2 regions of the Paenibacillus liaoningensis genome follow, and region 1 is predicted to be linked to the other one. Evidence: riboswitches for the same ligand, from Rfam matches in the RefSeq annotation. Region 1 holds a riboswitch; the other holds the start of a gene.
What was found. A riboswitch is a leader RNA that binds a small molecule or an ion and turns the genes downstream of it on or off. The one in region 1 is predicted to bind FMN.
Positions count from the first base shown of each region.

Region 2: another riboswitch for FMN. It lies ahead of ribD (bifunctional diaminohydroxyphosphoribosylaminopyrimidine deaminase/5-amino-6-(5-phosphoribosylamino)uracil reductase RibD); the one in region 1 lies ahead of AC6B99_RS10900 (DMT family transporter).

Region 1 covers NZ_JCAALU010000006.1:288,301-303,398, reverse strand. The annotation lists gene AC6B99_RS10925 (MerR family transcriptional regulator) at 1-608, opposite strand, end outside; gene AC6B99_RS10920 (MFS transporter) at 740-2,239, shown strand; gene AC6B99_RS10915 (hypothetical protein) at 2,294-2,449, shown strand; gene AC6B99_RS10910 (3'-5' exonuclease) at 2,697-3,233, shown strand; gene AC6B99_RS10905 (hypothetical protein) at 3,273-3,845, shown strand; FMN riboswitch at 3,919-4,067, shown strand; gene AC6B99_RS10900 (DMT family transporter) at 4,200-5,189, shown strand; gene AC6B99_RS10895 (putative sporulation protein YtxC) at 5,295-6,236, shown strand; gene AC6B99_RS10890 (response regulator transcription factor) at 6,400-7,083, shown strand; gene AC6B99_RS10885 (HAMP domain-containing sensor histidine kinase) at 7,076-8,452, shown strand; gene AC6B99_RS10880 (efflux RND transporter permease subunit) at 8,536-11,787, shown strand; gene AC6B99_RS10875 (hypothetical protein) at 11,813-12,016, shown strand; gene thrS (threonine--tRNA ligase) at 12,454-14,391, shown strand; gene AC6B99_RS10865 (3D domain-containing protein) at 14,467-15,098, shown strand, end outside.
Region 2 covers NZ_JCAALU010000014.1:207,887-222,984, forward strand. The annotation lists gene AC6B99_RS22445 (D-alanyl-D-alanine carboxypeptidase family protein) at 1-1,077, shown strand, start outside; gene spoIIAA (anti-sigma F factor antagonist) at 1,276-1,629, shown strand; gene spoIIAB (anti-sigma F factor) at 1,644-2,072, shown strand; gene sigF (RNA polymerase sporulation sigma factor SigF) at 2,092-2,847, shown strand; gene AC6B99_RS22465 (stage V sporulation protein AA) at 2,961-3,611, shown strand; gene AC6B99_RS22470 (stage V sporulation protein AB) at 3,604-4,032, shown strand; gene AC6B99_RS22475 (spore germination protein) at 4,092-5,903, shown strand; gene lysA (diaminopimelate decarboxylase) at 6,020-7,351, shown strand; gene AC6B99_RS22485 (peptidylprolyl isomerase) at 7,408-7,839, shown strand; FMN riboswitch at 8,037-8,247, shown strand; gene ribD (bifunctional diaminohydroxyphosphoribosylaminopyrimidine deaminase/5-amino-6-(5-phosphoribosylamino)uracil reductase RibD) at 8,402-9,508, shown strand; gene ribE (riboflavin synthase) at 9,524-10,213, shown strand; gene AC6B99_RS22500 (bifunctional 3,4-dihydroxy-2-butanone-4-phosphate synthase/GTP cyclohydrolase II) at 10,265-11,515, shown strand; gene ribH (6,7-dimethyl-8-ribityllumazine synthase) at 11,557-12,027, shown strand; gene AC6B99_RS22510 (segregation and condensation protein A) at 12,186-12,965, shown strand; gene scpB (SMC-Scp complex subunit ScpB) at 12,934-13,539, shown strand; gene AC6B99_RS22520 (DUF2953 domain-containing protein) at 13,617-14,303, shown strand; gene ytfJ (GerW family sporulation protein) at 14,462-14,950, shown strand.

The DNA.
Region 1 (15,098 bases):
CGATCTCCTACTATCGGAGCTTTTAGCTTATTGGCAATGAAGTCCCCATAATAATCGCCTGATTCAAAATGATCCTTGCCTAAAATAGTCCCAATCGGAAACTCGGTCTCAATCAAGTGAATTTCACAGTAGCTGCGATGTTCATTTAATTTGTGAGCAAACTCCTTGTCACCATCACCCTGTTCCAGTTGTGTGACAATAAAATATTCCTCTTCACCTTCCGCCACTGACGGTCCCTCTTGAAGTAATCCTGCAGCTTGCTCCGACATTTCGATGGCGCCTTTCAAAAGTCTTTGCATCCTTTGTATTCTAATCTGTTCCATCTCTAGTTCATGCAGTTTCTGTTTGAGCAGTTCTATGAACAGAGGAGTGTTCTGATTCTGAATAAACCCTTTGATTTCCTGTAGGGAGCTCCCCGCTTTTTTCAGTACATTGATAATATCCAGTACGTAACATTGCTGAACGGAGTAATAACGATAACCTTTTGAGTTTACATATTCTGGTTTTAAAAGCCCGATCTCATCATAATGAAACAGGGTATGTTTGGTAACCCCGCAAGTTTTGGCAAATTCGCTGGTCGTAAGATATAAGCTGCGGCTCTCGAACATCGTTCATTCCTCCGTTATAAGCTAACAAAATGAATCAACCCTATTGTAGCCTAACAATTTAAGGTTGACTATAGGGTAACCCGATACTTTAGTGTTTGAAGCAAGTTAACTTGGTTTCATGGAGGAATAACATGTCTAAATTCAAACGTTGGTTGGTTCTGGTTATCGTTTCAAGCGCACTTTTACTTATTGTGATGGATATGACCATCCTGTATACGGCATTGCCCAGCTTAACCCACGATCTCGGTGCGTCCGCATCGGAAAAATTGTGGATTTTGAATGGCTATTCGCTCGTTATGGCGGGCCTGCTTCCTGCAATGGGAACATTAGGCGACCGCTGGGGGCATAAAAAAATCTTTTCCGCCGGCTTGCTCGTCTTTACTGCCGCTTCACTACTTGCCGCTTTTTCTCCCGCTCCCTATGTGCTAGTGGCGGGACGGGTTCTGCTTGCCGTCGGAGCATCCATGATGATGCCTGCCACATTGTCGATTATCAGAATTACCTTTACAGATGGACGCGAGCTTGGATTGGCAATCGGCATTTGGGGCTCTGTTGCTTCTGGAGGTGCAGGGCTAGGTCCCATCGTAGGCGGACTTCTTCTGGAGCATTTCTGGTGGGGTTCAGTGTTTTTAATTAACCTTCCTATCGCCATTATTGCACTTGTATTGACACTGCTATATGTGCCAAATCATCCGGGCAATAAAGAAAAGAAGTGGGATTTAATTAGTTCGATTCAAATTATGATAGCGATGGTAGCCATTATCTATTCCATTAAAGAGTTTGCTCGGCGCGAAGGGTCGCTGACTTTTGCGGTCATAGGGGCTGTTATCGGCATCGTGGCTTTAATCATCTTTATTCGTCGGCAAAATAGAAATGAAAATGCACTTATTGATCTTTCGCTATTTAAAATAAATGGTTTCTCGGCTGCATTTATTACGGCTTTGGTAGGTACATTTGCGCAGATGGGGGTTCAGTATATGGTGACCCAGCGTCTTCAACTGGTGGAAGGCCTGAGTCCGCTTCTAGCGGGGCTGTATACGTTAAGCATACCGCTAGCAGCACTCATTGCGGGTCCGCTGACTGGATCGATTCTGCATCGCTATGATGTCATTCGTATTAAGAGCGCCGCCCTTCTAATCGCGGCGCTGGGAATGGGTGTGTATCTTCTGCAATTTGATTCGGGCATTGCCGGGCAGATTGTTGGACTGGCTCTCCTTGGTGCAGGCCTGGGGGCAGGGATGACAGCAGCATCGCATTCTATTATGAGCTATGCTCCCCCTGAGAAAGCGGGTATGGCGGCATCGATTGAGGAAGTAGCCTATGAGATGGGCGGAGCGTCGGGTATTGCGATCATCGGAAGTATGTCAGGCCTTGTATACACTTTGACTATGAAAATCCCTACTGGACTCCAAGTTCCAGGCAATGTGAAAGATAGTTTGGATGAAGCGCTTGTGGTTGCAGAAGGATTGCCTGCACAGGCTGCCGAGGCGCTAAAAGCAGCAGGCCATGCTGCTTTTGATCAGTCCTTTTTCGCGATTATTGCGGGGGTAACCGTATTTTTAGTGGCAGCTTCGGTCAGCGTTGGTTTGACAAGAACGCGTTCTAAGAAAAGAAGCTCCGCTCGGTCCTGATCCGGTTAAGCAGCAAGGTAGGGTTATTAATTGTGGCGAGGGGAAGGTTCGTAGATGATTAATCAAATAATAGTGATTGTATGCATGGTAGGCGGGATCGCCTATTTCATTCTTGCAGGCAGAAACATCATTAAAGAAGACAGCATGCAACATGATTTGCTGCTTGAAAAGTTAAAGCAAAGGGACGAGGAACGGATGAAGGTTGGTTGAGTGATAGATATTTTAGAAGCAGATCAGCTTAAATGATAGACTAACCCAAAAAACTTAAATTCATTTCTCCATTTCATGGGGATGATTTAAGTTTTTTTATATTTATTTAAATTTTTATTAAAACTTGATATACTATTACATAAAGATATATATCGTTTTAGAAACAATTGGATTAAGATGTATTATCTCGATAGTGCCTATCAAGTAGAACTGTACATTAGTTAGAAAAAGGGGAAGAGGAAAATGAATGAACTATATTGTATTTGATTTAGAAGCAACTTGTTGGGAGAATGATAGGTCTAAGCAAAACGAGATTATTGAAGTCGGAGCGGTTAAAATAAATGATAAACTTGAAATGATCAGTGAGTTTCAGGCATTCATTAAACCGAAAGTAAACCCGCAATTATCTGATTTTTGTAAGAAACTTACTTCAATTTCTCAAGAGGATGTTAATGCTACCTCATATTTTCCACAAGTCTTTAATAAATTTCAAGATTGGATTGGGGAAGAAGACTATTTTTTGTGTTCCTGGGGCTTTTACGATAAAAGCCAACTGAAGAAAGACTGTGATTTACATAAGGTTCGCGCAGAGTGGACTAGAAATCATATCAGCATCAAACATCAACATGGAAAAAGGATTGGAAATGAGCGGGGAGTGGGAATGGAACGAGCGCTTCAAATGCTGAAAATTCCTTTGGAGGGGACACATCACAGAGGAATTGATGATGCTCGAAATATCTCGAAGATATTTATTAAAATTTTTGATCACTTAACATTTAAATAATTTACATGAATGATTAGTAAAGAGGGGATACGATTTATAATGAGTAATAGTGGAAATAAGGGATGTGGCAGCAGCCTAGCCATGCTAGTTGGCGTTATCGTTTTATGCCTTGCGGTTGCCGGAGTTAGAGGCTGTAATAATCTTGTCCATAAAATGGGTGTAGGGACTGTGGAAGAGCAACTTATTATCGTTCAAAATTTTGAAGAGAAAGTAAATGCGCTGGATAAAGAAGCGGACGGCCTAAATAAGCAGGTGTCAAAAGAATTATTGAAAATTGCAAACTATGAAATGCCAGACTTAGAACTTATTGAAAAAGCGGAAAAAACCAACAATTCGATCTCTATTCGTATGGAAGATATTGAAATTCCTAAAGGCTTGACGAAAGAAAGAGAAGAGCGGCTTACTGAGATTAAAGCGGACTTTGCGCAAATGTACAAATTCAAATCCAATGCCATGTTTTATTATTCGTTAGCTTTTGAAGATAGTGATCCAGAAATGCTCCAAAGCTTTAACGCTAATACAGATGTGGCTTACGACATTATGCTAAGAGCGACTACTGATTTAGAATTATTGAAAAAAGAGCTAGGCTTCTCACAAGAGGAAGCTAAGTAATAGTTTTGAAATTTCCAAACCAATAGACTATTCAAACTGTAATCTTTTGTGTTACAATACGATTTAATCGAATATGAATCTTCAGGGCAGGGTGCAATTCCCTACCGGCGGTAAGGATGCGTTCGGAGCATCCAGAGCCCGCGACTCCTAGCTGCTTGCAGCCGGGACTGATCTGGTGAGAATCCAGAGCCGACGGTATAGTCCGGACGGGAGAAGATCAGAACCAGCTTGTTAAATGACATTCATTTATCAGGTTTGTTGATGATGCCCTTGTCAGTTTACTGACAGGGGCATTGTTTCTTTTTCATAGTGAAAAGAAGGTTCAATTCAAAACTTTCTCAGGAGGTTTTTGAATTGCAGAACACATTAGAGCTGGCTAGCGAGAAAGCAGGCTGGCGAACATCACGCATTGCAGGCATTAACGGGATATGGTATGTGGCGCTTGGCGCGACACTTTGGGGTCTTGACCCGCTGTTCCGTATTTTATTGCTCAAAAGCTTTACCTCGGCGCAAATTGTATTTATTGAGCATATTTTGCTCGCTTTTTACGCAGTCCCCGTATTGTTTAAATTCCGCCGTACATTAGTCGGCAAGCTGTCAATTGGCGTCATCGGGGCGCTGCTGTTCATTTCCTGGGGCGGCTCAGCTGTAGCGACGGTGCTGTTCACCGCAGCCTTCTCCCATGGCAGTGCTAATGCGGTGCTGCTGCTTCAGAAGCTCCAGCCTTTATTTGCGATTTTGCTCGCCAGAGTTTTGCTGAAGGAAAAGCTGCCGCGAAAGTTTTTCGTCTTTTTGCTGGCGGCGCTCGCAGGCACCTATTTGCTGACCTTCGGCTTTGGATCTCCGACTGTGGGCCTGCATGATCTTGCTTTGCTCAGCTGCTTATTCTCAATAATTGCAGCGGCATTGTGGGGCGGCTCAACCGTTATGGGCAAATATTTGCTGCAAAAGAAATTGTCCTTTTCCATAGTGACGTCCCTCAGGTTTCTGCTTGCCCTGCCGCTGCTCAGCGTCATTTTGCTGGCAAGTGGCGACGCGTGGAGCCTCAATGCTGAGGGCAGCCAATTGTCGCTGATTGCCGTCAATTTATTGTTTCAAGCTTTTTTCCCAGGTTTAATCAGCATGCTTCTATATTACAAAGGGCTTTCCTCAACTAAAGCTGTATACGCGACGCTTGCTGAGCTTTCCTTCCCTGCCGTCGGCGTATTGATTAACTGGCTCGTATTTGGCCAGACGCTGACGTTAGGGCAGCTTAGCGGCTTCCTGCTCATTTGGCTGACCTTATGGCTTATGAGCCGCAGCAGCAATGAACAGGCTGTTCAGCAGCCACAAGCTGCCGCTTAAATCCAGCACATTCATAGCCCCCTTCATTCCCAATGTCTTCATCGTATATCGTTGCTTCGTGCACCATATACTGTTTAGAGGGGAATGAAAGGGGTTGGCTTTTTTATGGAACTATTCACCGTTACGCTGCCTTCCAAGCTTCAATCTACGGCAGCTGGATTAGCGGCCTTAATGGCGCAATATACGAATGAGGATCTACATATTGAAGCAGCATCACAGGGGCGTTTGGTGCAGTTCGAGCTGCAGCCTGCGGGCAGCATTATGTGCCAGTCGGCAACGCCTTATTTTCAACTGAATAAGCATGGAGAAATGCTGTACCACAGTGCAGCCAAAGCGCTTGCTGAATTTGTTGTAACCAATTTGGAATCGGAAATGCTCATCAGCATCATTAAGAAAAAATATCAGGGCGGCCATTCCACGGACATCTCCGTTATCGAAAAATATTGCAGCCAGCTGATGCAGGATACCGATCTGGATGGCTTGAATGCCAAGTTTCTGGATGCGGACAGAAAGCGCCGCAAGCTTAAGGTAGCCGAGGAAATCGAACTGTATTTAAGTGAAAATACACAGCTCGACCTTGGCGGTATCGCCACCTTCAGACTTCATGGATATCGTCACGAGCTAGGCGATATTGTGGAATATGCCTTGGATGAATATGTGCTGGATAAGCAATATCAGGAGTTTATTTCGCTGCTCAAATATTTTGTTGGGCTGCAGCAATCGAAGGTCGCCATGGTCCATTTGGTTCATAAAGGCAACCATGAATTTATTTTGTATAATGACAAATTTCAATTGTTTGAGCCGAAGCCGCATTCCGATCGCTTGGTAGCCGAAATGCTGGAAACGGAAATGAACATTGAGGATATGGTCATCAGCTCGCTAATTGCTGCATCACCGAAGCAAATTGTCGTTCATACGCAGCATGTCGATATGCAGGTCATCCGGACGATTGAAACGATTTTTGACAACCGGGTGTCGGTGTGCAGTGATTGTGTATTGTGCTCCCACGCAATGGGGGAATGGAATGATGGTGTTACTCAGCCTTAAAATAAATCAGTAATATGAATCAGCATTATGAACTAGCCAAATAAACTAGCTGCAGGCTCGCCGATCAACGGCGAGTTTTTTTCACTTCCTACATAAAAAATACAAAAATGTGTATTACACTATGACATAGAACTGTACTTAAAATCGGGAAGAAGGTAGCCGCATGACGACCGTACTCGTAGTAGATGACGATCCGCATATCCGCCAGCTGCTCCGTTTGTATTTGGAGGATGAAGGCATGGAAATTATAGAGCAAGGCAACGGAGCGGACGCATGGGATTATTTTTGCAATCATCCGGTTGATCTCATTATTCTGGACATTATGATGCCGAAGATGGATGGCTGGGAGCTTTGCCGCCGGGTGCGGGAAGCGGGGGACAAGCCGATTATGATGATTACCGCCAAAGGGGAGGCGCCGGAGCGAATTAAAGGCTTTCGGCTGGGCACCGACGATTATATGGTGAAGCCTTTTGACCCGATGGAGCTGGTCATGCGGGTGAAGGCGCTGCTGAAGCGTTACCGGATTTCAATCTCGCAAATCGTCAGGCTTGGCCAAGTGACGCTCGATAAAACAAGCTATCAAATCCGCTATAAGGATACGGGCTCAAGTGAGTCCATACCGCTCAAGGAATTTGAGCTGCTGTTTTTGCTGGCAAGCTATCCGGGCAAGCTGTTCAAGCGCGATGCGTTAATTGAGCAAATATGGGGCTACGATTACGAGGGCGACGAGCGGGCGGTGGATACGCATGTTAAACGTCTGAGGGAGCGTTTTACCCCGTATGATCAGGATTTTAAAATCGTGACAATCTGGGGGCTGGGCTACCGATTGGAGGTATACCGTGATTAAATCGCTGTATGTCCGCTTAATTTTGGTGTTTGTCGCATCGGTTTTGGCGAGCGTCGTTTTAAGCTTTTTCATGACCCATTTTTTATTTAGCTACAAGCTTCGCACCTACGTACAGGACAATTTAATCGCCAGCGGCAAAACGATTATCGAATCCTACAAACACTCTTATCCGAACAATTTGGATGCTTTAATGGAGGGGATTACTGCGCTGCCGATTTTTACCTTTATCGTTTATGACGAACAAGGCATACCGCTTCATGAAACCGACAAGGTTGCCAATCATAAGCTGCACGTAGAGGGGGAAAGTCTGCGCAGCGTGCTGAACGGCGGCGTTTACCGGGGCGGAATGGATAAAGATTATGACCGGCTCGTCGTAGGGCTTCCTTTTCAAATTGAAGGACATGCTTATGCCTTGTTTATAAAGCCTGAAACGAATGGCGTTGCCAATCTGGCTTTCGGCTATTTCCGCATGCAGCTTATTTTGGTGCTATTAGTCGGAACGCTTCTCGTTATCGTCACCTCCCGTTATATGGTGCGGCCTTTGAAGCATTTAACCTTGGCTACGCGCAAAATGGCAAAAGGCGATTTCAGCATCAGGCTTGCTACGAAACGCAAGGATGAGATCGGCGAGCTGACAGCAAGCTTCAATCAGATGGCGCAGGAGCTCGATTCGCTGGAGCGGGTGAGAAGGCAGTTCGTCTCGGACGTTTCTCATGAAATCCAGTCTCCGCTTACTTCGATTAAAGGCTTCACAATGGCGCTTAAGCAGAAAAAAATGGATGAGGAAAGCCGTCTCCGCCTGCTCACCATTATCGAGGAGGAAAGCGACCGCCTTTCCCGGCTGACACAGGATTTGCTCAAGCTGTCCGCGCTCGAGCATGACCAAATTCAGCCGAATATGAGCCAATATCGCTTGGATGAGCAGCTTAAAGATGTCATGATTGCCAGCGAGCCGCTTTGGTTTTACAAGAACATTCAGCTCGATTTGGACCTGGAGCCCGTAACGATTTCGGCTGATGAAGATAAGCTGAGCCAGCTTTGGACGAACCTGCTGAGCAATGCGATTAAGTTCACTGGAGCTGGAGGCGTCATTGCGATTCACTTGTCGGTAAGCCAGCATAGCGTGACCGTGTCGGTTGCCGACAGTGGAGTGGGCATTCCGGAGGAGGAGCTACACCATATTTTCAAACCCTTTTATAAAATAGATCAAGCCCGCGAGCGTGCCGTTGGCGGAAATGGCATCGGCCTCTCGATCGTTAAGCGGATTGTCGAGCTCCATGCGGGGGAAATCAGGGTAGAGAGTACAGTGGGCAAAGGGACGACGATGACCGTTGTGCTGCCGCTCGCTCCACCAGATAAATCCAATTAGGGCAGACGGCGGCCCTGTACATAATTAGTACAAAATTACTCGTTATGATGAAGGAGGTTATACAGCGAGAGGAGAGATACACAGTGAATCGATTGACCAAATTTAGTTTGAAAAATAGCGTTGCCGTCATTTTATTATGCGCTTTGGTGCTAGGGTATGGCTTGTATGCCTCCACGCAAATTAAGCAGCAGACGTTTCCGGATTTGGATTTCCCGGCCGTATTCGTGCAGGCGGTTCAGCCCGGCGCCTCAACGGAGGAAATCGAGTCGGACGTTGCAAAGCCGATTGAAGACAATTTGAAGCGCGTGCAGGGCTATGAGTCGCTAACGAGCACCTCTTCTGAAAATGCAGCCAGCATTTTTATCCAGTTTCCCTTCGGCACCGACATGGACAAAAAATACAGCGAAGTTGAAGCTGAGGTGAACAAGCTGAAGCTGGCTGATAATGCGAGTGTAACGGTGCAGCGCTTGTCGGCAAATAGCCAGCCTATTTATCAAGCGGCTGTATTTGCTGCCGAAGGAGATTCGGCAAAGCTGGCTGATGAGCTGCAAAACAGCGTCGTTCCTGAGCTGCAAAAGCTAGCCGGAGTAGGAAACGTAACACTGAAGGGCGGTACGTCAAATGAGCTAAGCATTGTTGTAGATAAAAATAAAGCGGCGCAGCATGGCATTACGCTTAGCTCCATCCGCACGGTGCTTCAGTCGCTAGATTACGCCCTGCCACTGGGCTCGGTGTCGCAGGAGGAGACGGTCATACCGATCAGGCTGACCGGCAGCCTAGACAGCTTGAAGCAGCTTGAAGCGCTGAAGCTGACGGCAACGACTGGCGGCGGAGCCGCAGGTTCTGCAACAGGCAGTGCGAGTAGAGCGGGTGCAGGTGGCGTGGAGGGCAATCCAGGCGGAGCGGGTGCAGGTGCTATGCAGGGCAATGCAGGCAATCAAGCCGCTGCTGGCAGTGCCGCAGGTTCTGCATCAGGAAACGCTGTAGGCGCAGGAGCATCAAATGGTTCTGTAGCTTCAGGCGGCGTGGGTGCCGCAGCCGCTATCACGCTTGGTGATATTGCCGACATTAAGACGGTATCTGAGCAAAATGAAATTACCCGCTTTAATGGCGAGCCGAGCTTTGTAATTTCGATTCAGAAGACGCAGGATGCCAACACGGCGGATGTGTCTGACAATGTGAGCGAGCTGCTCAGCACTTATCAAGGCAAAGGCGAGCTGGACTATCATGTCATCGTTGACCAAGGGCAGGAAATTAAAGAATCCGTATCCGGCCTCATTCGTGAAGGGTTGTATGGCACATTGTTTTGCGTGCTCATTATTTTCCTGTTTTTGCGCAATGTAAGGGCGACGATTATTTCGATTTTGTCGCTGCCGATTTCTATTTTTGCCACGATTGCGATTATGGATCAAATGGGCTATACGCTTAACATTATGACGCTGGGCGGCATCGCCGTGTCCGTCGGACGGATCGTCGATGACAGCATCGTCGTTATTGAAAATATATATAGATGGCGGCAGGAAAAAGGCGAGAAAATGAGCGGCAAGGAGCTGGCCTACCAAGCAACCCGCGAAGTGATCGGGGCGGTAGCCTCATCCACGGCGGCGACAATCGTCGTTTTCGCACCACTCGCTTTTGTCAGTGGGATCATTGGACAGTTTTTCCGTCCGTTTTCGATTGCTGTCGTTCTCTCCATTACGATCTCGCTATTGGTTTCGATGATGCTGATTCCTGTGCTGGGCGGCCGCTTTTTCAGAAGCGTGAAGCCGCATACGAAGGAAAGCAGACTTTCGAACGGTTTTGAAAAAATCATTCGCAGCGCTCTAAAGCGCAAAGCGCTCGTATTAGGATCAGCTGTTGTGCTGCTAATAGGCTCGCTAGGGATGATACCTTTAATCGGCGTTGCTTTTCTGCCGACTAGTGCGACTCCGAGCTTAGCTATTGATGTTGCATTGCCAGCGCAAAGCAGCTTGACGCAGACAGACGAAGTCAGCGGCAAGGTGGAGGCCTATTTAAGTAAGCTGGAAAACGTAGAGAGCTATGAGGTCTCCGTTGGCGGTGCGGGGGCAAACCCGCTGCAGTCCAGCGGCGGCAATAATAAAGCGACTATTACGGTCCAATTTGCTGAAGGAAGCGATATGGCGCAATTGACTTCGAAGCTGCAGACCGAACTGCCGGCAGTCGTCACTGCGAAGCAGGCAGGGACAACGCTCAATATTAAAGCAGGCGAACAGCAGGGGCCGCCATCGGGAAACAATATTGATGTCAGCATTTATGCGGACAGTTCGGACAAGCTGGCGCAAACTGCCCTTCAAGTTGAAAATCTAATGAAGGAAAGCAGCGATTTAAAGGATATTACAAACAATATGGATGAGGTAACGCCAAAATGGGTCGTTTCCCTTAACCAAAGCGGAATCGATGCCAATATTAGCCCTTATCTCATTATGCAATTGACCGGCGAGCAGCTGCGACCAGTCGATGCTGGCACTTACAAAATCGATAATAAGGAACAAGCGATAACCTTATCTTATAAACAGCAAATTGCCACAAAGCAGGAGCTGGAAAATATCCAGATTCCTACTGCAGCGGGCATAAAGAAGCTGAAGGATATCGCAGACATTACGGAGCAGAAAGCTTGGATCAAGGTCAGCCACGATGATGGCAAAATGTATGCCCTTGTCAGTGGAACGGTGAAGGATGACAGTGCGGTATCAGCTGTTACAAAGCTCGTGCAGGCGGATATTTATAGTCTGACGCTGCCTTCTGGAGTAGAGCTTAAGGTCGGCGGCGGGCTGCAAATGATCAATGACGGCTTCTCAAGCCTCGGTATCGCTATGGCGGCAGCGATAGGCCTTGTATTTATTATTATGAGCATGACATTCGGTGGTTTGCGGACGCCGCTTATTATTTTAGCCTCGCTGGTGTTTATTCCGATTGGCTCACTCAGCGCTTTGCTTCTGTCAGGGCAAGCCCTGTCTATGAGCGGCATGATTGGCATGCTGATGCTGGTCGGCATCGTCGTCACCAATGCGGTCGTGCTGCTTGATCGGGTGGAGAAAAATCGCAAAGCAGGCATACCGATTACCGAAGCAATCGTGGAGGCGGCAAGAACAAGGCTAAGACCGATTCTAATGACGGCTTTTGCGACAATGCTTGCGCTTGTACCGCTTGCATTATCGGGCTCCTCGACTAGCCTCATTTCAGGTGGCCTTGCGATCACGGTTATTGGCGGGCTGTTCAGCTCGACGCTGCTCACTCTGATCGTCATGCCAGTCATTTATGAAATGGTGTGGAAAAAGCACAAGGTTAATGAAGCAGATATATTCAATGACTAGGAATGAGGAAGAGGGAGTGAAACCAATGAATGGACGTAAAGGAAGAAGATTTATGATGTGGGGCGTATTTGCTGTACTGATGCTAGGGGCTGCTTTCGCTGAGGTGCCGACGCGGCAGGGCAGCGAGGTGGCGCTGATGCCGCTCTTCCTCATTCTGCTTGCAATCAGCGTATACAGATTCGTTCGCGTACGCCGCCGCAGCATATATAAAGGAAAAGGCTTGTCGTGAGCGCAGCGGGATAAAAGGGGCTTATGGCAATGTATGTCTTAACTCTTGACCTGCTTGCTATTGAGGACTATAATTATGCTGATATATGCTGAAAAAGCAATGATAAAGACATGTATTTACACGTTCAACTGGTCCAGAGAGAGGAAACAAGGCTGCAATTTCCTTCCAGATATATGTAAATATACCCCTTTGTAGCTGTATAGCCGAACAGGCTTCCATTTGTGAAGCGCCATTAAGCTGTACCGGAAATCTCCGTTACCAGATAAATTAAGGATTGGCTGCTGCCGGGATGAAATACGCTGATTAGCGTTAGGCGAGCAATCGAATTAGGGTGGAACCACGAGCTTACAAGCACTCGTCCCTTCGCGGGATGCGTGCTTTTTTTGCGTTCAGAACGCAGCAGCTTGGAAGCTTAGCGAATGGAAAGGATGATAACAATGGCGATTAAAGTAACTTTGCCGGATGGCGCAATAAGGGAATATGTTGCAGGAACAACAATTGAAGAGGTGGCTGGCTCGATCAGCAGCGGACTGCGCAAAAATGCAATCGCAGGTAAAATTGACGGAAAAACCGTTGATGTTTATACACCTATTAATGAAGATGCAAAGGTTGAAATCGTCACTTTGGATTCAGCTGACGGGCTGGAAGTTTACCGTCACAGCACAGCGCATTTGATGGCTCAAGCGATCAAGCGCCTGTATGCTGATGTAGAGCTTAAGCTCGGTATTGGCCCCGTTATTGAGGATGGCTTCTACTATGATATCGATATGGAACAGTCGATCACGCCGGAAGATTTGGTTAAAATCGAGAAGGAAATGGATAAAATTGTCCAGCAAAATCTCGATATCCGCCGCCGCGTCGTCAGCCGTGATGAAGCGATTGCCGTATTTACCGATATTGGCGATACGCTCAAGCTGGAGCTGATCCGCGACCTTCCTGTGGAAGCGGAAATTACCATTTACGATCAAGGCGAATTTTTCGACCTCTGCCGTGGGCCTCACCTTCCGTCTACAGGACGGATTAAAGCATTCAAGCTGCTCAGCGTAGCAGGCGCTTACTGGCGCGGTGATTCCAAAAATAAAATGCTTCAGCGTATTTACGGAACAGCGTTTCCGAAAAAAGCGCAGCTCGATGAGCATCTCCACTTCCTAGAGGAAGCGAAAAAACGCGATCACCGCAAGCTGGGACGCGAGCTGAAAATGTTCACATTCTCGCGCGAGGTTGGTCAAGGCTTGCCGCTATGGCTGCCGAATGGCGCGAAAGTTCGCCGTACATTGGAGCGCTACATCGTGGATATGGAAGAGCGTCTGGGCTATGAGCATGTTTATACGCCTGTTCTGGCAAACGTAGAGCTGTACAAAACATCCGGCCACTGGGAGCATTACAGCGAGGATATGTTTCCGAAGATGGTGCTGGATAACGAAGAGCTCGTGCTTCGCCCTATGAACTGCCCGCATCATATGATGGTTTTCAAAAGCGATATGAGAAGCTACCGCGACTTGCCGGTGCGTATTGCCGAAATGGGTACGATGCACCGCTATGAAATGTCCGGCGCCTTGACTGGCTTGCACCGCGTTCGCGCGATGACGCTGAATGACGCGCATATTTTCTGCCGTCCGGACCAAATCAAGGAAGAATTCGCGCGTGTGGTCAACCTCATCCGCAAAGTATATGAAGATTTTGGCATTAAGGAATACCGTTTCCGTTTATCGTACCGTGATCCGCAGGATACCGAGAAATATTTCCAAAATGATGAAATGTGGGAAATGTCGCAGCGTATGCTTCGCGAAGTTGTCGAGGAGCTTGACCTGCCATTTTTCGAGGCAGAAGGCGAAGCAGCTTTCTACGGTCCGAAGCTGGACGTTCAGATCAAAACCGCCCTGGGCAAAGAAGAGACGCTTTCCACAGCTCAGCTGGACTTCCTGCTTCCAGAGCGCTTCGAGCTGGAATACATCGGCGAAGATGGCAAGAAGCACCGTCCAGTCGTTATTCACCGCGGCATCATCAGCACAATGGAGCGCATGACGGCATTCCTGCTGGAGAATTTTGCTGGCGCTTTGCCGCTATGGCTGTCGCCGATTCAAGCGAAGGTTATTCCAGTGTCCACTGTATATGAGCAATATGCGCGTGAAGTGGCTGAGAAGCTGCAGGAAGCGGGCATTCGTGTAGAAAGCGACCTTCGCAATGAGAAGCTCGGCTATAAAATTCGCGAGGCGCAAATTGAGAAAGTTCCTTATATGCTCGTAGTTGGCGAGAACGAAATGCAAGCAGGCTCGGTCTCAATCCGCAAGCGCGGCGAAGGCGATATCGGGGCAAAATCGATTGCCGAGACAGCGGAAATGTTAGAGCAAGAGATCAAAACAAAAGCGTTATAAGAGCAGCTAACAGCGGCTCGTCTGCATAAAGCTTGTACCACTTGGGTAATCTTCTTCAGAGGAGGAAGTGCCCAAATGGTTACAAGCTTTTTTCATTATAAAAAAATGCTGCTCGCAATTGCGGCGCTCGTATTGCTTGCGATCTGTTTCAAGCCTTTCCCGGGCAAGACGATGAATCAGGAAGCCCCGCTGCAGCATATGCCCGTCATTGTCGCACCTGAATCGGTTAAGCTGACAGCGGCATTAGTTCACGAAGAACGTACTGAAACCGTCAAGCAGCAGCTAACGCCGCAAAAACCGGCATATGATAAAGTGAAGGTCGTTGCAACGGGCTACACAGCCGGAATTGAATCGACAGGAAAGCGGCCTGGCCATCCGAGCTATGGCATTACGTATTCAGGCGTGAAGGTTCGCCGGGATATGGTTTCCACGATTGCAGCTGATCCGAAGCTGTTTCCGATTGGTTCTCTGCTTTATATTCCCGGATACGGGTATGGCGTCGTCGCAGATACAGGATCGGCTATTAAAGGCAGCCGAATCGATTTGTATTTCGAGACGACGGCGGATGTATTCAAGCAGTGGGGCAAACGCACAGTGGAGGTTGAAGTCATTCGCAAAGGCAGCGGGAAGCTGTCTCAGGCTTGGCTAAATAAGATCAACAAGGCCGCGGAGGCAGGAAAAGGCTTGCCTGAGGCTTATCTGGAATC
Region 2 (15,098 bases), on a different contig from region 1:
GAGCCTCATTTGGCGCCATCGGCCCGTTCTGCCATTCTTATGGATGCGGACAGTGGAACGATTATTTACGAGAAAAACAGCCATGATCAGCTGCCTCCGGCAAGCATCACCAAAATTATGACGATGCTGCTTATTATGGAGGCGCTGGCTGACGGCAAGCTCAAGCTGACCGACAAGGTGCAGACGAGCGAATATGCGTCTTCCATGGGCGGCTCGCAAATTTTTCTGGAGCCCGGCGAGGAAATGACCGTTGACGACATGATTAAAGGAATTGCTCTAGCCTCTGGCAATGATGCTTCTGTTGCGATGGCAGAGAAGCTTGGAGGCACCGAGGAGCAATTCGTGGCGATGATGAATGAGAAAGCGAAGCAGCTCGGGCTGAAGGAAACCCATTTTGCCAATTGCAACGGCTTGCCTTCAAAGGATCATTATTCGTCGGCCCATGACATTGCGGTTATGTCGCGTGAGCTGCTCAAGCATACGAATATTACGAAATACACGGGAATGTATCAGGATTATTTGCGTAAAACGTCAGAGAAGCCATTCTGGCTCGTCAACACAAATAAGCTTGTGCGGTTCTATAGCGGTGCAGACGGCCTGAAAACCGGATTTACGAATGAAGCTAAGTTTTGCTTGTCGGCCACGGCAAGACGGGATGGGCTTCGCATCATTGCAGTCGTAATGGGCGAGCCGAATACGAAGACACGCAATACGGAAGTGTCGCAAATGTTTGATTATGCGTTTGCCCAATATATGACGCATCCGATTTTTAAAGAGGGCGATGCCATGGGCAAGGTGCATGTGGAGAAGGGCGTGGTGTCCGAGCTTGAGCTGGTCGCTCCCCATGCATACAGCGTGCTGCTCAAAAAAGGGGCAAACACGAGCGATATCCGCTATGAGCTGAAAATCGACGGCTCGCTTAAAGCGCCTGTTGCGATTGGTGCGCCGATCGGCAAGCTTCTCGTCTATCAGGGAGACAAGCTGCTGAAGGAATTCCCCGTTGATGCGCCGCAGACGATTGAACGGGCTGGCTGGTGGAAAATGCTGAAGCGCTCGTTTGGCGGATTGTTCGCTTAAACCGGATTAAATCGGATTGAACAGGGTAATCTGGATTCATTCCGTGCGTTTTGCCAGAAAATAGCGAGCTTAAGCTGCATATTTTGTCACCTCTTAGGGCTCTGCTTCTAGTTTTGTCGCCGTGCAGGAAACACATGCCCCGCTGGAGAAATGCTAGTTCTATCCAAATGCACAGCTTAAAGGAGATGAACAGCAATTATGAATTTGCAAGCTGAACTGGAGCATTATCGCAATGTGCTTATTGTACGTCTGCGCGGAGAGCTGGATCATCATACAGCCGACGTCGTCAAGGTCAAGATGGAGGATGCGATTTTACGAGGAAGCAGCGACCACATCATTCTCAGCTTGAAGGATTTGCAATTCATGGACAGCTCGGGGCTTGGCGTCATTCTGGGCAGGTATAAGCAGGTGAAGGCAAGAGGCGGGAAAATGGTTGTCTGCGCCGTTAGTCCAAGCGTTCACCGGCTTTTTGAAATGTCGGGCTTGTTTAAAATTTTGGAAATTCATGATAATGAACGGATGGCGATTTCAAGTCTGGAGGTGGTATCGTGAAGCGAAGCAATGAAATGACATTAACCTTCAGCGCCCGCTCAGAGAACGAGGCTTTTGCCCGCGTAGCGGTGTCAGCCTTCGTCTCCCAGCTCGATCCGACGCTTGGGGAGCTGAATGATTTAAAGACAGCAATCTCGGAAGCGGTAACCAATGCGATTATTCACGGCTATGATAGCGACGCAGCCGGCAAAGTGACGATAGAGGGTTATATTGAAGGAGAAACGATCTCCTTGACGGTTATTGACCATGGACGCGGTATTGAAGATTTGGACTTGGCTCGCCAGCCGCTTTACACTTCCAAGCCGGAGCTTGAGCGCTCGGGCATGGGTTTTACGATCATGGAAAATTTTATGGACCGATTCGAGGTTGTCAGCGAGCTTGGCGGCGGTACGCGCGTCAGCATGCTGAAACGAATTGAATCGAAAAAAGCGCTATACAACTAGCGCATAGGGGTTGAACCTCATGGATTCCGGGTTGAAACAAACGGCTCAGCCGTATTTGGATGATGCGGAAGTAAAGCGGCTTATTGCGTTAAGCCAGTCTGGCGACACGTTGGCAAGGGACACGCTTGTAGGATGCAATATTCGTTTGGTATGGTCAGTAGTTCAACGTTTCATCAACCGGGGCTATGAGCCTGACGATCTGTTTCAGATCGGCTGTATCGGTCTGCTCAAGTCGGTTGACAAATTCGACCTTTCCTATGATGTTAAATTTTCCACCTATGCCGTGCCGATGATTATCGGTGAAATCCAGCGGTTTTTGCGAGATGACGGTACGCTTAAAGTCAGCCGCTCGCTCAAGGAAACGGCGAATAAGGTGCGCAAAATGAAAGACGAGCTTTCCAAGGTGCTGGGACGGCTGCCGACTATTAGTGAAGTAGCGGAACGGCTGGGCATTACGCCGGAGGATGTCGTATTTGCGCAGGAAGCGAATAAGCCGCCAACCTCGATTCATGAGACGGTATTTGAAAATGACGGCGATCCCATTACGCTGATGGATCAAATTGCCGATGATTCGCAGGAGCGCTGGTTCGACAAGCTTGCGCTTACCGAGGCTATCGAAGGCCTTAGCGAGCGGGAACGGCTCATCGTGTATTTGCGTTATTACCGGGACAAGACGCAATCAGAAGTAGCGAGTCGTCTAGGCATTTCACAAGTACAGGTGTCGCGTCTGGAGAAAAAAATATTGCAGTCCATCAAAGATCAAATCGCCTTGTAGGCGGTTTGATCTTTTTTTCTTGTTTTTACCTGCTGCAGCGTGACTATCTTATTCCTGTTTTTCTCATACTAAAAGGGAAACGAACCCAAGTACAGATAAAGGACTGATGACGGATGGATACGATGCAGCGGCAGCCTCTCTATTTGCGCTTGCGCAAGCGGATTGGAATACGCCCCGGGAAAGAAGTGACGCTCGGGCAGGCGGCGAGGCTGCTTGGCGAGTCCGAAGAGCAGGAACGCCGCTTGGGCCAGCTCGTTCTATATCGTCACAGCAAGCCAGACGGCAACCGCGTCGTCATCGATTTGCTGCAAATCGTCAGCCGGCTGCGGGAGCTTGAGCCAGGCTTGTCTATTGAAGCCTATGGCGATCCGCAGGTGTTGGTCATGATTGCGGACAAGCCGCCCAAGCCGCGGATTCCGCTGCTTATTTTTTCGTGGCTGCTGCTGTTTTTTGGCGCGGGTCTGGCAATTATGAACTTCCATACCGACGTCAGCATGAAGGAGGTCCATATTCGGATCGTCGAGCTGATTACCGGAGAGCATAACGAGCATCCGCTGTGGTTTCAAATTCCATATTCCTTCGGCATAGGGCTGGGCATGGTGCTGTTTTTCAACCATCTGTTCCGAAAAAGGTTCAATGAAGAGCCGAATCCGCTTGAGGTAGAGCTGTTCACCTACCAGGAAAATGTGAACGCCTACGTCATCGCCGACGAGATGCGTAAAAAAAATGATCGCCAAACCGCTCGGAGTGAGGACGATGCTTGATTGGCCGATTCATGCATTTATTGTCATGCTGGGCTTATCGGGAGGACTTGCAGTAGGCAGCGGACTGGTGGCGCTGCTAACGGTGCTGGATCTTATTCCGCGGCTTGCGCAGATCGCTTATGCCTATAGCCTGTCCATTTGGTTTGAGACGGCCGTTATAAGCGGGGCGGTCTATTGGACATTCGCAGATTTTTTCGATTGGAAGCTTTCGCTTGCAGGCATTACATCACAAATGGCTGCCGGGCTGCTGAACGGCATTTTCGTCGGCTTGCTTGCGGCGGCGCTTACGGAGGTGCTGAACGTCTTCCCCATCCTCGCCAAACGCATCCATTTGTCGGACTATTTAGTTGGCCTTGTGATGGCGATGGTGCTTGGCAAAACATTGGGATCGCTGCTGGACTGGCTTTGGTATCAATGGTAGGAAAATGGCAGGGAAATAAGATGGCAATGCTGGAGAACTGAGTGAGGTGAAGGAAGAAGATGGATAAGGATCAGGAGCAGCATAATGAACCGGGACAAGATTACAAGCACGCTAGTATTCCTGACATGATGAAGCTGGGAAATGAGCGGGGCACGGATACAGATAGGGACATCCATTCATCCGGCAAAAGAAAACGAGGCTGGCGGCAGGTGAAGGAGTTTATTCACGCCAAGCAGCTTGTTGTAGGGGAGCATCAGGAGCGACGCGAGGAGAGTAGAAGCGACCAGCAGCAAAATAGGGAGGAAGGGCAGCATGGCCACGGCCAGCCGCTGCATGCCCGTTCTAAAACGCTGGGACGAAGGAAGTCGCAAGGCAAAGGGCAGGGCAGCAAGCAAGGGCAGGATGGCCGAGAGGAACGAATACCTTCTGATTTGGATGACGTGCTGGAGCGGCTGAAAAATGAGCTTGGCTACGGCACCAGCTTCGATGTTGTCGTTCGGGAAATGATCTTCGGCGAGCGGCGGGTTGCCTTCGTGTTTATGAACGGTTTGGCAAAGGATACGCTGCAAACAGAAGTGCTTAAGCGGCTGACCTATTTGCAGCCGGACGATTTGTCATCCGATGCGCTGCATGCCTTTCTAGATATGTATGTGCCAGCGACTCAAGTTAGGTCTGAGCAGGATTGGAACAAGCTGCTGACGGGCATTCTCTCTGGGGGAACGGCGCTGTTCATCGACAAGGAAGCGACGGCGCTGCTCATTGACGCCAAAAACTACCCGGCCCGCTCGCCGGACGAGCCGAGCCTGGAGCGGGCCGTCAGGGGCAGCCGTGACGGTTTCGTCGAAACGTTGATGATGAATATATCGCTTGTACGGCGCAGACTGCGCGACCCGCAGCTTCGTTACGAGCTGGTGCAGATCGGCGAGCGAACGCAGACGGATGTCTGTATCGCCTACATTAACGATCTGGTAGACAAGGAATTGCTTAAATCCATTAAGGAAAAAATTTCGATCGTCAAGGTTGACGGCCTTCCGCTTGCCGACAAGCAGCTGGAGGAGGCGACCGTTAAACGGGGCTGGAGCCCATTCCCGCTTGTGCGTTACTCTGAGCGTCCAGACGTCGTAGCCTCACATTTGCTTGAAGGGGCAGTTGTCGTCTTCGTGGATACGTCGCCGAGCGTCATGATTTTGCCGACGACGTATTTCGATCTTATCCAGCATGTCGAGGAAAATCGCCAGACGCCGTTTATCGGTACCTATCTGCGCTGGGTACGATTTATTGGCATATTCGCCTCGCTTTTTCTGCTGCCGCTCTGGCTGCTGTTCGTTATCCATCCTGAGCTAAAGCCGCAGGCGCTGGAATTTCTCGGACCTTCAAAAACCGGCAAGCTGCCGCTGCTCGTGCAGTTTTTGCTGGCAGAGGTCGGCGTCGATCTGCTGCGCCTCGCCTCGGTGCATACACCAACTTCGCTGGCAACGGCGATGTCGCTCGTATCGGCTATTCTCATTGGGGATATTGCAGTGAAGACAGGCATTTTCGTCAACGAGGTCATTTTGTACATGTCGGTTGCGGCTATTGGCATGTTTGCGACGCCGAGCTATGAGCTGGGCCTGGCGAACCGGATTATCAGACTTGTGCTCATTACGCTTGTAGCTGCTCTCCAGGTTCCTGGCTTTATTGTCGGGACGACGGTCATCTTGCTGTTTTTGTGCATGGAGCGTTCATTCAACCGCCCTTACATGTGGCCGTTCATCCCGTTCGACTTCAGAGCGATGATGAGTATTATTTTCCGGACGCCCGTGCTGCAAAATCGCAAGCGGCCCAATCTGCTGCGGCCGCAGCAGCTCGATAAAATGCCTAAAACGGAGTGAAATCGGAAAAAATGCAAATGACATGTTAAATTATCCATTACGCTTGCGGGTAGATTACGATATACTGTTGCTATTGGTGCAAATCGAATCTATTCACGTATGGAGGAATAATAACAATGTACTTGCATGGAACGAGCAAAGTTAATGCCCAGGGGCATTTGGAAATCGGTGGCTGCGATGTAACGGAGCTGGCGAAAGAATATGGTACGCCGCTATATATTGTCGATGAGGCGCTTGTGCGTAAGCGTGCGAATGAATATGTGACTGCTTTTCAACAATCCGGCCTGCAATTCCAAGTGGCCTATGCAAGCAAAGCATTCAGCACAATGGCCATGTGTGCGCTTGCCGAGCAGGAAAACCTGTCACTTGACGTCGTTTCCGACGGAGAGCTTCATACGGCGCTGAAAGCGGGCTTCCCGGCAGCGCGCATCCACTTTCACGGCAACAATAAATCGCCGGATGAAATCAACATGGCGCTTGATGCAGGCATCGGCTGCTTCGTAGTAGACAATTCTATTGAGCTTAAAGTGCTTAATGCGCTGGCGAAGGACAAAGGCTTGACAGTTAAAATTTTGCTGCGGATTACGCCGGGTGTTGAGGCGCATACGCATGACTATATTTCCACAGGCCAACAGGATTCCAAGTTCGGCTTCGACTTGACGAATGGCGCGGCTAAGCAGGCGATTAAAGAAGCGATGGAGCTGTCCAATCTGGATGTGCTTGGCGTTCATTCCCACATCGGCTCGCAAATTTTTGAAGTAGACGGCTTCCAGATGGCTGTTGAGAAAATGTCGGCGTTTGCGATTGAAATTCGCCAAGACCTTGGCTTGACGTTCCAGGTTATCAACCTTGGCGGAGGCTTCGGCATCCGTTATGTTGACGGAGATTCCCCGCTTCCAGTTGCTCAATACGTGGCAGCGATCACGGATACGCTTATTTCCAGCTTTACGGCAGCGGATTTCCCGCTTCCTGAAATTTGGGTTGAGCCAGGCCGCAGCATGGTTGGCGATGCAGGCACAACGCTTTATACCGTTGGAACGAGCAAAGAAATACCAGGCGTGCGCAAATATATCGCTGTAGACGGCGGCATGATGGATAACCCGCGTCCGGCGCTGTATCAATCCGTTTATGAAGCGATGCTTGCGAATCGTGCGAACGAAGCGAACGAAGAGACCGTTACCGTAGCGGGCAAAGCTTGCGAAAGCGGCGACAAGCTCATTATTGATCTGGAATTGCCGAAAGCAAACAGCGGCGATCTGCTTGCAGTATTTTGCACGGGCGCTTATAATTATTCGATGGCGAGCAACTACAACCGTTTCCGCCGTCCAGCCGTCGTATTTGTCAAAGATGGCGTGTCTGATCTCGTCGTTCAGCGCGAATCTTTGGACAATATTGTCGGCAATGACTTGCTTCCGGCAAGACTTCGCAAAACAGCCCTTGCGAAATAAGGGTTAAATTTGGTAACGTAGTCTTATTCGGATATAGAAAGGTAGATGTTTAATAGATGGCAAAACAAGCGAAAATTACAATGGCAAACGGAGCAGAGGTTATTATTGACCTTTTTGATCAAGATGCGCCTAACACAGTTGCAAACTTTGAGAAGCTTGCAAACGATGGTTTTTATAATGGTTTGACTTTCCACCGCGTAATTCCGGGCTTCGTTGCTCAAGGCGGCTGCCCTACAGGCAACGGCACTGGCGGACCTGGCTACACAATCAACTGTGAGATCAACCCGAACAAGCATGAGCGTGGTACGCTTGCAATGGCACATGCTGGACGCAACACAGGCGGAAGCCAATTCTACATCGGCTATGCTCCACAGCCGCATTTGGATGGCGGACACACTGTATTTGGCAAAGTCGCTAAAGGCATGGAGCATGTTGACACGTTCCGCCAAGGCGAAAAAATGGAAAAAGTTGAAATCGTAACGGTTTAATCGTTGCGGGAAGGCCGTTTGTTTTTTCGATTCGTCGGAAAAACAAGCGGCTTTTTTACAAAAGAATAGGACAGTGTGGCTGCTAACCTGAGAATTAAAATCGAAATTTCTTGCTTTTTCAATTTTGCGGTGGTAACATTTCATCAGAGTTACATTTTAAAAGTAAGTGACCAATATTTTATAAAAATAATACAGTGACTTTCCTTCGGGGTCGGGTGAAATTCCCAACCGGCGGTGATCAGGAGGCTGTCTAAGCGCTTTGAACGATGAAGCGACATAGCTGCTGCCTGTCAGTCCGTGACCCGTGTACATTCCATTCAGAGCGTGTGAACGCATGAGCGGTTTGTATACGGCTGACCTGGTGCAATTCCGGGACCGACAGTACAGTCTGGATGGGAGAAGGAGACACTTTCAAGGCGTGATTTCATGCTTATTTGCTTGCACTTTTTTTTGCTGGGCAATTAGGTCTGTTAAAATCGATTATTTGTGTACTTGAAAGCGGGTCTCTAAGGAATACTCTCATCTCCGTTGGCTATGTTGCTAATGGAGGTTTTTTGCGTTCATGGATATTTTGAATGACAGTTATTATATGAGCTTGGCACTGGATATGGCAGAGAAAGCGGCGGGGCAGACGGATATTAATCCCGTCGTCGGCTGCGTCGTTGTAAAGGATGGCCGGATTATTGGCCTTGGCACGCATCTCAAGCGGGGAACCGGGCATGCCGAGGTGCATGCGCTGCAAATGGCGGGAGAGGAAGCGGAAGGCGCCACCGCTTATGTGACGCTGGAGCCTTGCAGCCATTTTGGCAAGACGCCTCCTTGCTGCGAACGGCTCATTGATGCCAAGGTCGCACGGGTAGTCGTGGCTACGACCGATCCGAACCCGCAGGTAGCTGGGCGTGGCCTTGAACGGCTGAAGGAATGCGGCATTGAGGTTGAAGTAGGCCTTCTCGGAGACCGCTCCAACCAAATGAATGAGAAATTCAACAAATACATTACGACGAAGCTGCCGTTTGTCACCCTTAAGACAGCGAGCACGCTCGACGGCAAAATCGCTTCCCGCACCGGCGACAGCAGATGGGTAACGGGCAGTGCGGCAAGGGAGCAGGTGCACACGCTGCGCCATCAGCATATGGGCATCATGGTCGGTATCGGCACCGTGCTTGCCGATGATCCGCAGCTGACTACGAGAGCGGACGTTCCGGCGCTGCATCCGGTGCGTATAGTCATCGACAGCAGCCTTAAGCTGCCGCTTACCGCGCGTGTGGTGACGGATCGGACGGCAAGGACGATCGTCATCGCAACTGAGCAGGCGGATGATGCCAAGGCGCAGGAGCTGCTGGCAGCTGGCGTTGAGCTCATTCGGGCAGGCACTGGCAAGCAGGTGGATTTGCCAGAAGCGATGAGAAAGCTTGGCGAGCTGGAAATTGGTTCGGTTTTGCTGGAAGGTGGCGGCAAGCTTAATGGCGCGATGCTGACAGCCGGACTCATCGACAAAATCATGCTTTATATGGCACCTAAAATTATTGGCGGGGCAGCCGCTCCCGGCACCTTTGATTTTGAAGGCTTCGAGAAAATGGCACAGGCTATTGAGCTGGAGCGTATGCAGGTGGAACAAGCGGGAGCTGATATTTGCATTAGCGGCTACCCTGTCTATCGCGATGTTTAGAGAGGAGGGCTGGCCGTGTTTACAGGTCTGATTGAAGAAGTCGGTAAGTTGAAACGGGTGGTCAAGCAGGGTGAGGCTATGGTAGTAACGATTGCTGCTTCCCGCGTTCTCGAAGGCGTAGCGCTGGGTGACAGCATAGCGGTAAACGGCGTTTGTCTGACAGTCATCTCCTTTACAGGCAGCACCTTTGATGCCGATGTAATGCCAGAAACGTACCGGCGCTCCAATCTTCACCAGCTGAAGCCCGGGGAGCAGGTCAACCTGGAGCGGGCGATGCTGGCAGGAGGGCGCTTCGGCGGTCATATGGTGCAGGGGCATATTGACGGTACAGGCATCATTGCCAAAAGGGAAACCGACGCTAATGCTGTCATATTCAGCATAAAGCTCCATGATGCGGCAACGCTGAAATATGTCATTCCTAAAGGTTCGATCGCTATTGATGGCATCAGCTTGACGGTTGTCGGGACGAATGATTCTGGCTTCTCGGTATCGGTCATCCCACATACGCTGGGAGAAACGGCATTACTGGATAAGCGCATAGGCGATTCGGTTAATATCGAATGCGATATGATTGGCAAATATGTGGAGCATTTGCTGCATTTCAAGCCAGCACGCGAGGCTGGTGCGGCTTCCGGCGGCAAAGCCGGCAAGGCTGGCGGAGCAAAGCTGAGCGCTGCTTTTTTAAGTGAAAATGGATTTATGTAATAACCAGGTAGTGGCTAGTTGAAGTGGTGAATGATCAGGGAGGGAAGCTTTATGGGACAGCAGGATCAGCCTTTAGAGAAATCTTTGTTCAATACGATTGAGGAAGCGCTTGAGGATTTGCTGCTTGGCAAGCCCGTTATCGTTGTAGATGATGAGGATCGGGAAAATGAGGGCGACCTCATTGCGCTGGCCTCCATGGCGACGCCTGAAGTCATCAATTTTATGATTACAAAGGCGCGGGGGCTTGTGTGTGTTCCGATTACCGCAGAGCGGGCGGAGCAATTGGAGCTGCCGCCGATGGTAGCGCGCAACACGGATTTTCATGGAACGGCGTTTACCGTTTCCGTTGACCATATCTCCACAACGACCGGCATCTCTGCGCATGAGCGCTCCGAGACGGTCAAGTCGCTCATTGACCCGAACACGAAGGCGGCAGATTTCCGCAAGCCGGGCCACATTTTCCCGCTAATTGCGAAAGATGGCGGTGTGCTCAGACGGGCAGGCCATACAGAGGCAGGTATCGATCTGGCCCTGATGTGCGGCTCGGAACCGGCAGCGGTCATTTGCGAGGTCATTAATGAAGATGGCACGATGGCAAGATTGCCGGATCTCGTGGCGTTTAAGCATGAGCATGATCTCAAGCTTATTACAATCCAAGAGCTGATTATATACCGCAATGCGAAGGAAAAGCTCGTCGAGCGTGTCGTTGAGGTTAATATGCCAACGGATTTCGGCGATTTTAAAGCGATTGGTTTTACGAATGATGTAGACGGCAAGGAGCATGTTGCTTTTGTCAAAGGCGAGATTGATCCAGAAACTCCGCTGCTTGTGCGCGTGCACTCGGAATGCTTGACGGGCGATGTGTTCCATTCGCATCGTTGTGATTGCGGGCCGCAGCTTGCGGCAGCGCTGTCGCAAATTGAGGAAGCGGGCAATGGCGTGCTGCTCTATATGCGCCAGGAAGGACGCGGAATCGGTCTGATCAACAAGCTGAAAGCTTATGTGCTTCAGGAGCAGGGGCTGGATACGGTCGATGCCAATTTGCAGCTTGGATTTGCGCCGGACTTGCGGGACTACGGTATTGGCGCACAAATTTTGCGCGATCTCGGCATTCGCAAAATGCGCCTGCTCACCAACAACCCGCGCAAAATTAAAGGGCTGGAAGGCTATGGCCTTGAAGTCACCGAGCGTGTGCCGATTCAAATGGAAGCGAATAAGGACAATGATCGTTATTTGCGGACGAAGCAGGCGAAGCTGGGCCATCTGTTCGATTTTCAGGATCAAAACCAGGAACAACAGTAATATTAAAAATATTATAAAAACCATTTGGGAGGAATTTAATTATGCCGCATGTATATGAGGGACATTTAGTATCGGAAGGCTTGCGTTACGGAATCGTTGTTGGAAGGTTTAACGAATTTATTGCCGGCAAGCTGCTGAGCGGAGCGCTTGATGCGTTTAAACGCCATGGCGCTTTGGATAATGAGGTTGAGGTTGCTTGGGTGCCAGGAGCTTTTGAAATTCCGCTTATCGCGCAAAAAATGGCAGAGAGCGGCAAATACGATGCGGTTATTACGCTTGGCGCCGTTATTAGAGGATCAACGCCGCATTTTGATTATGTGTGCAATGAGGCGGCCAAAGGGGTAGCGGCTGTTGGCTTGAAAACGGGCGTACCGACGATTTTTGGCGTATTGACGGTTGATTCCATCGAGCAAGCGATTGAACGCGCAGGAACAAAAGCTGGAAATAAAGGGTATGAAGCAGCTGCTAGTGCAATAGAGATGGCTAATTTGACAAAATTGCTGCATAATTAAGCTTAAGGCTTGCAGCTCGCGAGATGGGCCTCTGAGAAGAGGCCTTTCTATATTTTCAGCGTAACGGATGGATGCCGCTAGTGTGTGTTGGCAGCAGCTGTTTACGCTTACGGGTGGCGCAGCGATTTTATCGGAAGATTAGTCGGGAGGAAATGGCAGTGTCAGTGCTTTACAAGCTGGAATCTTTCGAAGGGCCTCTGGATTTGCTGCTGCATTTGATTGATAAAGCAGAAATCGATATTCATGAGGTATCGATCAATGAGATTACAGATCAGTATATGGACTATTTGAACGCAATGACGGAGATGGAGCTTGAGGTGACCAGCGAGTTTTTGGTGATGGCAGCTACGCTGCTGGCCATCAAGAGCAGGCAGCTGCTGCCGAAGCCGCCCGTGTTTGAGGAAGAATATGAGGACTGGCCGGATGATGGCCTTGATCCTCGTGATGAGCTCATTCAGAAGCTCGTGGAATACCGCAAATTCAAGCAAATTGCCGAGCAGCTGCGCGAGAAGGAAACGCAGCGGAGCCTCGTTTTTTCGCGTGAGCCGGAGGACATGACCCCCTTTTTGCAGGAGCAGGACATTAACCCGCTTGAGGGCCTGCATGTGTCTGATCTGGTAGCGGCTTTTCAGCGTGCGCTCAAAAAGGCAGCGAGGCGCCAATTTGTGGCGACCGTGCAGCGGGACGAAATTTCCGTAAAGGATCGGATTCGCGACATTGTTGAAGTACTGCGGCAGTATGAGACGGTGCAGTTTTCAAAGCTGATTCGTGAAAATATGGACAAGCATGAAATCGTCGTAACGTTTTTGGCGATTTTGGAGTTGATGAAGATGAAGCATATTCGTTGTTTTCAGCATCAGCTGTTTGATGATATTGTCATTCATTGGAGAGGGGATGCAGAGGACAGTGGATTATCAGAAGTTGAAGTCGATTATTGAGGGCCTGCTGTTCATGGCAGGAGATGAAGGACTGACGAAGCGGCAAATTGCTGATATTATGCAGTTTGATGCTGAGCTTGCTGCCGATTTGGTGTATGAGCTGCACCGGGATTTGGCGCGGGAGGAGCGGGGCGTTCAGGTAACGGAGGTTGCTGGTGCATATCGGTTGACGACGCATCCTGATCACGCAGCTTATTTTGAGCGGATGGCCTATACGCCAACACGATCGCAGCTGTCTCAAGCAGCGCTGGAGACGTTATCAATCGTTGCCTACCGCCAGCCGATTACCCGTATTGATATCGAGGAAATTCGCGGTGTCAAAACCGATAGAGCGATTCAGTCGCTCGTCTCTAAAGATTTAATTGAAGAGGTGGGCCGCGCGGAAGCAATAGGACGTCCTATTTTGTACGGCACGACCAAAGCGTTCCTCGATTATTTCGGCTTGTCGAGCATTAAAGCTTTGCCAGAGCCGAAGCACATCGATGTAGAAGACGCCCTTGAAGAACAGACGCAAATGCTGTTTGAACGCATCGGCGAGCGGCAAATGACCATTGACGAGATTCCGCCGAATTAATCAAGCTTGCAGAGAATGAGATTTGACCGCCGGGTCATACTATATTCAATCCATAATAGGAAAACGGAGGAAGCAAAATGCCCGGAAACCTTTACGGCTTGATGACGGCGGCAGGTCTCTTTTTTTTGTTCTTATTGCTGCTGGCCCTTGCTTCGCCGGTGCGTGTATATGGAAAGCTGACTAGGAAGGGCGAGCTTGACCATATCGATGTGCGAATTGTAGGGCTGTACGGGCTGCTGCACTATAAGGTGAAGATCCCGCAGATGAAATTGCAGGGGGCCATGATTCGGCTGCATGAGCAAATTAGTACCAACCGTGCGGGCGTACAGCATTCCAAAGAGCAGCAGGGGAAAATTGACGCCGAAAATGTACAGCGGTTTATAGAAAAACTGAAGCATGCGGTGGAAGTTACCGATAATTTGCGAGGCTGGGTCAAGCAGCTGCTGAAAAAGGTGCAATTGACCGAATGGAAATGGTCGACAACGGTAGGCGTTGGAGACGCGATGTGGACGGCCATGACGACGGGGGCAGTATGGTCGATTAAAACGACGATGCTGGGCGTCATTTCACAATTCGTGCTGCTTAAAGCCGATCCGGTGCTCCAGGTGCAGCCGGTATACCAAGGAACTTATTTTCAGACGGAATGGCATTGTACGGCTAAGCTCAGCATGTTCCATGCGGTGAGATCTTGGCTGGCTTTGCTGCTGAGACTCAAAAAAGGCTCGCACGGCATTCACGTGTGGCACCATATATTGTTTAAATAATGGATGAGCATAGCTAAATATTTCATGGGCAAGCAAAACCACCTCCTTCAAAAGGGGCGTGGTTTTGCTTTTTTTTAATTACATACAATACGCGGCCGCGGGAAACATTATTAGCGTAGCCTGCGTTAAATTGATTTGGACAATTAGGAGGAGATGTTGTGCAAGAGCATCCAATACAGGGCCTTATGCAGACAGCAATGGAAAATATTAAAGAAATGGTCGACGTCAATACGATTGTAGGCGACCCTGTGCAAACGCCAGACGGCAGCATTATTATGCCGATCAGTAAAGTTGGCTTCGGTTTTGTAGCCGGAGGTAGTGATATGCGGTTCAGCGGTGACAGCTCGGCTTCGTCCAGCAGCTCCGATGACAGTCACAAAGCTACCGTAGCAACTCCTTTCGGCGGAGGAAGCGGCGGCGGCGTATCCATTACACCAATTGCCTTCCTCGTTGTCGGCACCCAAGGCGTCAAAATCGTGCCGCTCGACAACAACACGCATTTGCTGGAGCGAATTATTGATTCGACACCATATGTATTTGACAAGGTGCAATCGATGATGCGAAGCTCGTCCAGTGGTGCAAGCCAATTAACTGGCACCACTATGAACTCAGGCTATATGAGCACAACTGACACAACCATTATTTAAGGCCAGAGCTGCCCGCAAGGGCAGTTTTTCGTTTAAAGTATAAATTTTAAAAGTTAAGCCTATATAGATATTGTAATATTGCTGCGCTCGTTAGGTACTGGAACGTCAGCTAGGGCGTAAGCGGGCTACACTTTACAGTCTTATTTTG